Regions from separate parts of the Jejuibacter calystegiae genome, predicted to be linked through region 1. Evidence: predicted binding sites of a transcription regulator. Region 1 holds the regulator's gene; each other region holds the start of a gene.
The links. The regulator sigma-54, encoded in region 1, starts transcription at its own class of promoters, with help from an activator protein. The targets are predictions, from matches to a motif close to GTTGGCACANNTTTCGCTNT.

Region 1 (3,281 bases):
CACTGCAAAGAACCTCGCCAAGGCCTATAAGGGCCGAAAGGTGGTAGAAGATGTCAGCCTGACCGTGGAGTCCGGCGAAATCGTCGGTCTGCTTGGCCCTAACGGCGCCGGTAAGACCACAACCTTCTACATGGTGGTGGGCATCGTCCCGCGCGATGCCGGTAATATCATCATCGACGATGAAGACATCAGTCTGCTGCCGCTGCACGCCCGCGCCCGCCGCGGCATCGGCTATCTGCCTCAGGAAGCGTCCATTTTTCGGCGCCTGAGCGTCTTCGACAACCTGATGGCGGTGCTGCAAATTCGCGACGATCTGTCGGCGGAACAGCGTACCGATCGCGCCAACGAGCTGATGGAAGAGTTCCACATCGAGCACCTGCGCGATAACCTGGGTCAATCCCTCTCCGGTGGGGAACGTCGACGGGTCGAAATCGCCCGCGCGCTGGCGGCTAATCCCAAATTTATCCTGCTGGATGAGCCCTTCGCAGGGGTCGATCCCATCTCGGTTATCGACATCAAACGCATTATCGAACACCTGCGCGACAGCGGTCTTGGCGTCCTGATCACCGACCATAACGTTCGCGAGACGCTGGCCGTCTGCGAACGCGCTTATATCGTCAGCCAGGGGCACCTGATTGCCCATGGTACGCCTGATGAGATCCTCAAGGACGACCAGGTGAAACGCGTGTATCTTGGGGAAGAGTTCAGACTCTGATAGGGTAAGGACTGGACGCCGCACGCCCCTATGAGTGCGCGGTTTCATCGAAACATTGACCTGAGGTAGCTTGTTCTGAACATGAAGCAAGGTTTGCAATTAAAGCTGAGCCAACAGCTTGCCATGACGCCCCAGCTGCAACAGGCCATCCGCCTGCTGCAGCTCTCCACGCTGGAACTCCAGCAGGAGCTTAACCAGGCGCTGGAAAGCAATCCCCTGCTTGAACAGAGCGACCCCCTTGACGAAGTCGCGACCACCGAAAGCAGCGACAGCGAAACGCTCGATAGCCGGGATGCGCTGGAACAAGACTCCATGCCCGAAGAGCTGCCGCTTGATGCCAGCTGGGACGAGATCTATACCGCAGGCACTCCCTCCGGTACCGGCACTGACTATGTCGACGACGAACTGCCCATCTACCAGGGCGAAACCACCCAGTCCCTTCAGGACTACCTGATGTGGCAGGTTGAGCTAACTCCTTTCTCCGACACCGATATCGCCATCGCGACCTCTATTGTCGACGCCGTCGACGACACCGGCTACCTCACCATCACGGTCCAGGACATTCTGGACGGCATGGGCGATGAAGAGGTGACCCAGGAAGAGGTAGAGGCGGTACTCAAGCGCATTCAGCGCTTCGATCCGGTTGGCGTGGCTGCCCGCGATTTGCGGGAATGTCTGTTGATCCAGCTTTCTCAGTTCGCGCCCGAAACCCCGCGCCTGAATGAGGCGCATCAGATCGTCAACGATCATCTCGATCTGCTGGCCAATCATGATTTTCGCTCGCTGATGCGCGTTACGCGCCTTAAAGAGGAGGTGCTGAAAGAATCCGTCGGGCTGATTCAGTCCCTCGATCCACGCCCAGGCCAGTCGATTCAGACCAGCGAGCCGGAATACGTTATCCCTGACGTGCTGGTCCGTAAGCACCAGGGACGCTGGGTTGTGGAACTTAACGGCGACAGTATTCCGCGCCTGAAGATTAATCAGCAGTATGCGGCCATGGGGACCAGCGCCCGTAACGACAGCGACAGCCAGTTTATCCGCAGTAATCTGCAGGAAGCGAAGTGGCTGATTAAGAGTCTGGAGAGCCGTAACGACACCCTGCTACGCGTCAGCCGCTGTATTGTGGAACAGCAGCAGGCCTTTTTCGAACATGGTGAAGAGCATATGAAACCCATGGTGCTGGCCGATATCGCCCAGGCCGTTGATATGCACGAATCCACCATCTCACGCGTCACCACTCAAAAATACCTCCAGAGTCCAGGAGGTATTTTTGAGCTCAAGTATTTCTTCTCCAGCCACGTGAGCACCGAAGGCGGCGGCGAAGCCTCCTCTACGGCTATCCGGGCGTTGGTGAAGAAATTAATCGCTGCGGAGAATCCCGCCAAGCCACTGAGCGACAGTAAGCTCACCGCCATGCTCTCCGACCAGGGGATTATGGTGGCGCGCCGAACCGTTGCGAAGTACCGAGAGTCTTTATCGATTCCTCCGTCTAACCAGCGTAAACAACTGGTCTGACTCAACAGATAAGGAAGACACTATGCAGCTCAACATCACTGGACAAAACGTCGAAATCACCGATGCATTGCGCGATTTTATCAATCCAAAATTCGCCAAGCTGGAGCAGTATTTTGATAGGATCAATCAGGTCTATATTGTGTTGAAAGTGGAAAAGGTTTCCCACGTCGCGGAAGCGACGCTGCACGTCAACGGCGGAGAGCTGCACGCCAGCGCGGAAGCTCAGGATATGTACGCGGCCATTGATGGCCTGATCGACAAGCTGGCGCGGCAGTTAACCAAACATAAAGATAAACTGAAACAACACTAATTGTCCGGGCGTTTCTGTGACCCGTGCGGCTCGCCATTGCGGCGGGCCGTTCCCGCAGAAGGCTTAGGTGAAATTATGATGAACAATGATTTAGCGCTGCAACTGAGCAATGTCCTTAACCAGGAGTGTACCCGAAGCGGCGTCCCGTGCCAGAGTAAAAAGCGGGCGCTGGAGGTAGTCAGCGAGCTGGCTGCCAAACAGCTGGGGCTGGCTCCCCAGCTCGTGTTTGAGGCTGTACTGACCCGGGAGAAAATGGGGAGTACCGGTATCGGTAACGGTATCGCCATCCCCCACGGTAAGCTGGAAGAGGATACCGAACGCGCCGTGGGCGTCTTTATTAAGCTGGAGACCCCCATCGCCTTCGATGCTATCGATAATCAGCCGGTGGATCTGCTGTTCGCGCTGCTGGTGCCGGCGGACCAGACCAAAACGCATCTGCATACGCTGTCTCTGGTAGCGAAACGGCTGGCGGACAAAACTATCTGCCGTCGGCTGCGAGCGGCGCAAAGCGATGAAGAGCTTTATCAGATCATCACTGAAGAAAACCTGGATGTTGAATAATAAACATTCCGGCAGGAATCACGGCCGCGTAGCAACGCGGTCGATTAATGGGGGGAGAGACTGCACATGGTGCTGATGATTGTCAGCGGCCGTTCAGGTTCAGGGAAGTCCGTGGCACTGCGCGCGCTGGAAGACATGGGCTTTTACTGCGTCGATAACCTGCCGGTCGTGCTACTGCCG
Region 2 (3,281 bases), 2.0 Mb from region 1:
CCGTCACCGGAATGCCGTGGTCGGCATAGCGAGTGGCATCGTCCAGCAATCGGCTCAGCGGCAGGGCGCGACCGGTCAGGGATTGCGAAATCGTTAGCGCCTCCTGCCAGCCGCTAACGGTTCCGGCCACGGTCAGGGCCGCTTGCGGGCCGCGCTGGGGGATTTGAGCCAGCCCTGCATAGGCATCAGGAGTCGCCAGCGAACCGGCGGCGCCGCTGGCGTCAATGGCGATGGGCTCGCCCTCTGGCGGCACAATCAGCCAGAAGCCGTCGCCGCCCAGGCCGTTCATATGGGGATAGACCACGGCGATGCTGGCCGCGGCACTGACCATCGCCTCAATGGCGCTTCCGCCGTCGCGCAGCACGGCAAGCGCGCTCTGGCTTGCCAGATGGTGTGGCGTCACGACCATGCCGTGGGGCGCCATATTGCTCTGCATCGTTGCTCCTTATCGTTTGATGGAATTCAAACATACACGCCTGCAAAAGCTATTCCACAATTGAGACAAACGTCTCAGCGCAGAATTTTTATCATCTGGCACGGGTTTTGACTGTACGATAACGGTGAAACAAAAGTTACAGGAGTCGTAATGAAGCAACTGGATGAACGCCTGAAAAGCCAGTACAGCACTCTGTCGCCGCAGGAACAGCGGGTCGCCGACTTTATTTTTGACCATTTCGACGATCTGATTAGCTATAACAGCGCCGAACTGGCAAGGCTAAGCGGCGTATCCAAGGCCACCGTCAGCCGCCTGTTTAAGCGCCTGGGCTATGACAAATACCGGGAGATGCGCGAAGAGCTGCGCACCCTGCGCCAGAGCGGCATGCCCCTGACCGATAATCGCGATGCCGTGCAGGGCAACACCCTGCTGGCGCGCCATTACAAGCAGGAGATGGCGAACCTGACCCGCTGGGCCAGTGAGCTGGATGCCGATCAGTTTTCCGGCGCCATTGCCGGGCTGGCAGAGGCCCGTCGTATTCTGATTATCGGACTGCGTAACTCGTGGCCTGCGGCGTTGCACCTGCGTCAGCAGCTATTGCAGACCCGTGGGCAGGTACAGTTACTGCCCCAGCCGGGCCAGACCTTAAGCGAAGAGCTGGTGGATGCCGCGCCCGACGATCTGGTGGTGATGGTGGCGTTTCGCCGCCGTCCGCGCATTGTGCGTCCGCTACTGGAGCAGCTACAGAAGGCGCAAGTGCCGGTGTTGCTGATATGCGAACCTCAGGCCCAGAGCCTGTTTCCGTTGGCCCGCTGGCGACTTTGCGCGCCGCTGGACAGCGTTTCGGCCTACGACAGCTATGCCTGCGCCAACAGTCTGATCAACCTGCTGGCTAACGCACTGCTGCATGAAATGCTGAGCAGCGGCCGCCAGCGGATTCACCAGATTGCCGATCTTTACCAGAAGCTGGACGAACTGGAACAGCGATAATGGTGCGCCACGGCGGTGCCTTGCACACTTGCGGTGCAATTTTATGATGCCGGTTTGCGTGATAAACAGACCGGCATTATCCGATTTCTGATTGTTATTCATGAATTACCGGGAAAAACTGGCGGTGGTTTGGACTATCCTGATGTGGCACATTAGTTGCAATATCTGCCAGTAAAGAACCTTTCGTTTCATTACGGTGAACCCGACATAAAAGGAACCCCTCATGGACATCACGCAATTTCCGCAACTCAATCCGCCCCAGCGTCTGCTGATGGGGCCGGGGCCGATCAATGCCGACCCCCGGGTACTGCGCGCTATGTCGAGCCAGTTGATAGGTCAGTACGATCCGGCCATGACCCACTATATGAATGAGGTGATGGCGCTGTATCGCGGCGTATTCCGCACGGAAAACCGCTGGACGCTGCTGGTGGACGGCACCTCCCGGGCAGGGATCGAAGCTATTTTAACCTCGGCGATTCGCCCGGGGGATAAGGTGTTGGTGCCGGTCTTTGGCCGCTTCGGCCACCTGCTGTGTGAAATTGCCCGCCGCTGCCGCGCCGAGGTGCATACCATCGAGGTGCCCTGGGGGCAGGTATTCACGCCGGATGCCATTGAGGACGCCATTAAGCGGGTGCGTCCGCGGCTGCTGCTGACGGTACAGGGCGATACCTCCACCACTATGCTCCAGCCTCTGGATCAACTGGGTGAGATCTGCCGTCGCTACGGCGTGCTGTTCTACACCGATGCCACCGCAAGCCTGGGAGGCAATCCGCTGGAAACCGACGCCTGGGGGCTGGATGCCGTGTCCGCCGGAATGCAGAAGTGCCTGGGCGGCCCTTCCGGCACATCTCCCATTACTCTGAGTCCGGCCATGGAGGAGGTGATTCGTCGCCGTAAGTGCGTGGAAGCCGGGATCCGCACCGACGCCCACCAGGACGGTGATGACGAGATGATCTACAGCAACTACTTCGATCTCGGCATGATCATGGACTACTGGGGGCCGGAGCGGCTGAACCACCATACTGAAGCCACCAGCGCGCTGTTTGCCGCCCGCGAGTGTGCACGCCTGATTCTGCAGGAAGGGCTGGATAACGGCATCGCTCGCCATAAGCTGCACGGCGATGCCCTGCTGAAAGGGGTGCGGGCCATGGGGCTGGAAACGTTCGGAGATCTGACCCACAAGATGAACAACGTGCTCGGCGTGGTGATTCCCCAGAGCGTTAACGGCGACCAGGTGCGCGCTCTGATGCTGGACGATTTCGGAATTGAGATCGGCACCTCTTTTGGTCCGCTGCACGGCAAGGTGTGGCGCATAGGCACCATGGGCTATAACGCCCGTAAGGCCTGCGTGATGACCACCCTGAGCGCCCTGGAATCGGTCCTCAATCATCTGAAATTTACCACGCCTCAGGGAGCCGGGCTCCAGGCGGCATGGGACCACTACGGGAGTCAGGCATGAGTGAAACGACCATTGCCGCCAGCGCGTCTCAACTGGCCGCAGCCCGGGTGATGGAGCGGGCCGACCACCTGGCGGATATCAGCGAAACGCCCCGGGGGTTGACCCGGATCTATCTTTCGCCCGAGCATCTACGGGCCAATGCCCTGGTGGGGCACTGGATGGAGCAGGCGGGCATGCGGGTCTGGCAGGACAGCGTCGGCAATATCTGCGGGCGCTATGAAGGGGAACAGGCGGGAGCGCCTGCGCTGCTGCTGGGCTCGCATCTGGATACGGTACGCGATGCCGGACGTTACGACGGCATGCTGGGCGTACTAACGGCCATCGAAGTCGTACAGGCGCTGCACGATCGGGGCAGGCGATTACCGATGGCGGTAGAGATTGTCGGTTTTGGCGACG
Region 3 (3,281 bases), 530 kb from region 1:
GAATCAGGCCATCCGGCATACGCTGCGCTGATAGCGAAAGAATATGGGCGCGACCGTCAATCACCAGCGTGACCTCATTATCGATAAAGCCCTGGCCGGTATTCAGGCTTTCGCGCATCAGTTCGATATTCAGCGAAAAATAGCTAAGAAGCTCCGGCAGCGGCGCACCGAACAGCTTGCGCGAACTCTGCGCCAGCAACTGCTGGGCGGCGGGATTTGCATAGTGTACGGCAAGTTCGTCATCCACCAGCAGAATGCTGTTCATCAGCGAATTCAGGATAAGCCCTGCATCGGGCTGTGTGCCATTTGCCATTATTAGCCCCCTTCCAGCTATTGCACTATTTTAGTGCATACTGGTGTTCGCTTCATTAATAGCCTGGCCCCGGGCGGTATTCTTTGCCGCTACACAGGGTACTAATGAACCGTACACGCAGGTACATGGGAGAAAAAAGCCCATCAGAGATGGGCTAAACGTTTCCACGGCAACAAAAAAATCGTCTGCTGCGCCCAAAAGATGGCAGGCGCAGTCAGTAACATCTTAAACGCTGTAATACAGTTCGAATTCAACCGGGTGCGGCGTCATGCGAACGCGGTCGTTCTCTTCAAGACGCAGGGCGATGTAGGCATCGATAGCGTCGTTGGTGAACACGCCGCCTGCCGTCAGGAACTCGCGATCGGCATCCAGGGCTTCCAGCGCTTCTTCCAGAGAACCGGCAACCTGCGGGATCTCTTTAGCTTCTTCCGGCGGCAGGTCGTACAGGTTTTTATCCATCGCTTCACCCGGGTGGATCTTGTTCTTGATACCGTCAAGACCGGCCATCAGCAGGGCGGCGAAAGCCAGGTACGGGTTGGCAGCCGGATCCGGGAAGCGCACTTCGATACGGCGAGCCTTCGGAGAAGTGACGACCGGGATACGGATAGAGGCGGAACGGTTACGGGCAGAGTAAGCCAGCATGACCGGCGCTTCATAGCCAGGCACCAGACGCTTGTAAGAGTTGGTGGTTGGGTTGGCCAGGGCGTTAATGGCTTTCGCGTGCTTGATCACACCGCCAATGTAGTAGAGCGCCATTTCGGACAGACCGGCATATTTGTCACCGGCGAACAGGTTGTTGCCGTCTTTCGACAGGGACATGTGGCAGTGCATACCGGAACCGTTATCACCGAACATCGGCTTGGGCATAAAGGTTGCGGTTTTGCCGAAGCGGTGAGCGACGTTGTGGACCACATACTTATAGATCTGAATTTCGTCCGCTTTCTTGGTCATGGTGTTGAAGCGGGTTGCCACTTCGTTCTGACCTGCGGTCGCGACTTCGTGGTGATGCGCTTCAACCACCAGACCCATCTCTTCCATGGTCATACACATCACGGAACGGATGTCCTGAGCGGAATCTACCGGCGGAACCGGGAAATAGCCGCCTTTCACACCCGGACGGTGGCCTTTGTTGCCGCCTTCGTATTTGGTGGAAGAGTTCCAGGCGCCTTCGATATCGTCGATGGCGACGTGAGAGCCGGAAATGGAACTACCGAAACGGATGTCGTCGAACAGGAAGAATTCCGGCTCCGGCCCGAACAGCACAGTGTCGGCAAGACCGGTGGCGCGCAGGTAGTCTTCAGCGCGCTTGGCGATAGAACGCGGGTCGCGATCGTAGCCCTGCAGCGTGCCCGGCTCCAGAATATCGCAGCGGATAAGCAGCGTCGGCTCTTCATAAAACGGGTCGATCACGGCGGTTGACGGGTCCGGCATCAGTACCATGTCGGATTCGTTAATGCCTTTCCAGCCACCAATCGAGGAACCGTCGAACATTTTGCCTTCTTCAAAGAAGTCCTGGTCCACCTGATGGGAAGGAATGGTGACGTGCTGTTCTTTTCCTTTAGTATCGGTAAAGCGCAAATCGACAAACTTTATTTCGTGCTCACTCAGCAGCGTCATAACGTGTTCTGCGGACATAGGTAACTCTCCCGGATTTGTCATTGTCGTCGTGGTACAACTTTTGTTTAAAGTGGCTTTTCGCCTTGTACAGGCTCTTTATAGATAAAAAAGCGAAAAGCGTGCCAACTTTCACATCGCCCCAAAAAGGCGCTATGATGCGCACCGCAGTGAAAAGGGCTGCACCACACTGAACATTATGCACTATAATGGTGCACCCAGAGGATGTCAGGGCACCAAAATGGTGCGAACCTCTCTTTTTCTCTCTCCGTGAAAACGATCACAGACACCAAAAGAAAAAGGTTTCCTGCGATCTGTTCAGTCCTCCGATTAATCCGTGTACAATAACGCGCTATTTCTAATGCCTGAGGCAAAGTTGTGATCGAAAATCTGCGTAACATCGCCATTATTGCGCACGTTGACCATGGGAAAACCACCCTGGTTGACAAGCTGCTGCAACAATCTGGCACCTTCGGTGAGCGTAATGAGCTTACCGAGCGAGTCATGGACTCCAACGATCTGGAAAAAGAGCGTGGGATTACCATCCTCGCGAAAAATACGGCTATTAACTGGCGCGACTACCGCATCAACATCGTTGATACCCCGGGGCACGCCGACTTCGGTGGTGAAGTAGAACGCGTAATGTCGATGGTTGACTCTGTTCTGCTGCTTGTCGACGCAATGGATGGCCCGATGCCGCAGACCCGTTTCGTGACCGAGAAGGCATTCGCCAACGGGCTGAAGCCGATCGTGGTCATCAACAAAGTTGACCGTCCCGGCGCGCGTCCGGACTGGGTTGTCGATCAGGTGTTCGACCTGTTCGTTAACCTGGGCGCTACCGATGAGCAGCTGGACTTCCCCATCGTTTACGCTTCTGCGCTGAACGGTATCGCCGGTCTGGACCATGAAGACATGGCCGACGATATGACCCCGCTGTTCGAAACTATCGTTAAGCACGTGGAAGCGCCGAACGTTGACCTGAACGGTCCGTTCCAGATGCAGATCTCCCAGCTGGACTACAACAGCTACGTGGGCGTTATCGGCATTGGTCGTATCAAGCGCGGCGTGGTGAAGCCGAACCAGCAGGTCACCATCATCGATACGGAAGGTAAACGCCGTAACGGTAAGGTGAGCCAGGTTCTGGGCCACATGGGTCTGCAGCGTATCGAGTCTGCTTCTGCCGAAGCGGGTGATATCATCGCTATCACCGGTCTGGGCGAGCTGAACATCTCCGATACCCTGTGCGATCCGGGTACCGTTGAAGCGCTGCCGCCGCTCTCCGTTGATGAGCCGACCGTTTCCATGTACTTCTGCGTTAACACCTCGCCGTTCTGCGGCAAAGAGGGTAAATACG

Region 2: the regulator sigma-54 is predicted to act here: its motif matches at 1,570-1,589, upstream of FEM41_RS12060 (pyridoxal-phosphate-dependent aminotransferase family protein).
Region 3: the regulator sigma-54 is predicted to act here: its motif matches at 2,038-2,057, upstream of glnA (glutamate--ammonia ligase).

What each region holds. Positions count from the first base shown of each region.
Region 1 is NZ_CP040428.1:621,196-624,476, forward strand. It holds gene lptB (LPS export ABC transporter ATP-binding protein) at 1-715, shown strand, start outside; gene rpoN (RNA polymerase factor sigma-54) at 797-2,230, shown strand; gene hpf (ribosome hibernation promoting factor) at 2,253-2,540, shown strand; gene ptsN (PTS IIA-like nitrogen regulatory protein PtsN) at 2,616-3,101, shown strand; gene rapZ (RNase adapter RapZ) at 3,168-3,281, shown strand, end outside.
Region 2 is NZ_CP040428.1:2,630,590-2,633,870, forward strand. It holds gene FEM41_RS12050 (gamma-glutamyltransferase family protein) at 1-436, opposite strand, end outside; gene hpxU (MurR/RpiR family transcriptional regulator HpxU) at 587-1,426, shown strand; gene FEM41_RS12060 (pyridoxal-phosphate-dependent aminotransferase family protein) at 1,650-2,885, shown strand; gene hpxK (allantoate amidohydrolase) at 2,882-3,281, shown strand, end outside.
Region 3 is NZ_CP040428.1:1,155,412-1,158,692, reverse strand. It holds gene glnL (nitrogen regulation protein NR(II)) at 1-313, opposite strand, end outside; gene glnA (glutamate--ammonia ligase) at 539-1,948, opposite strand; gene typA (ribosome-dependent GTPase TypA) at 2,306-3,281, shown strand, end outside.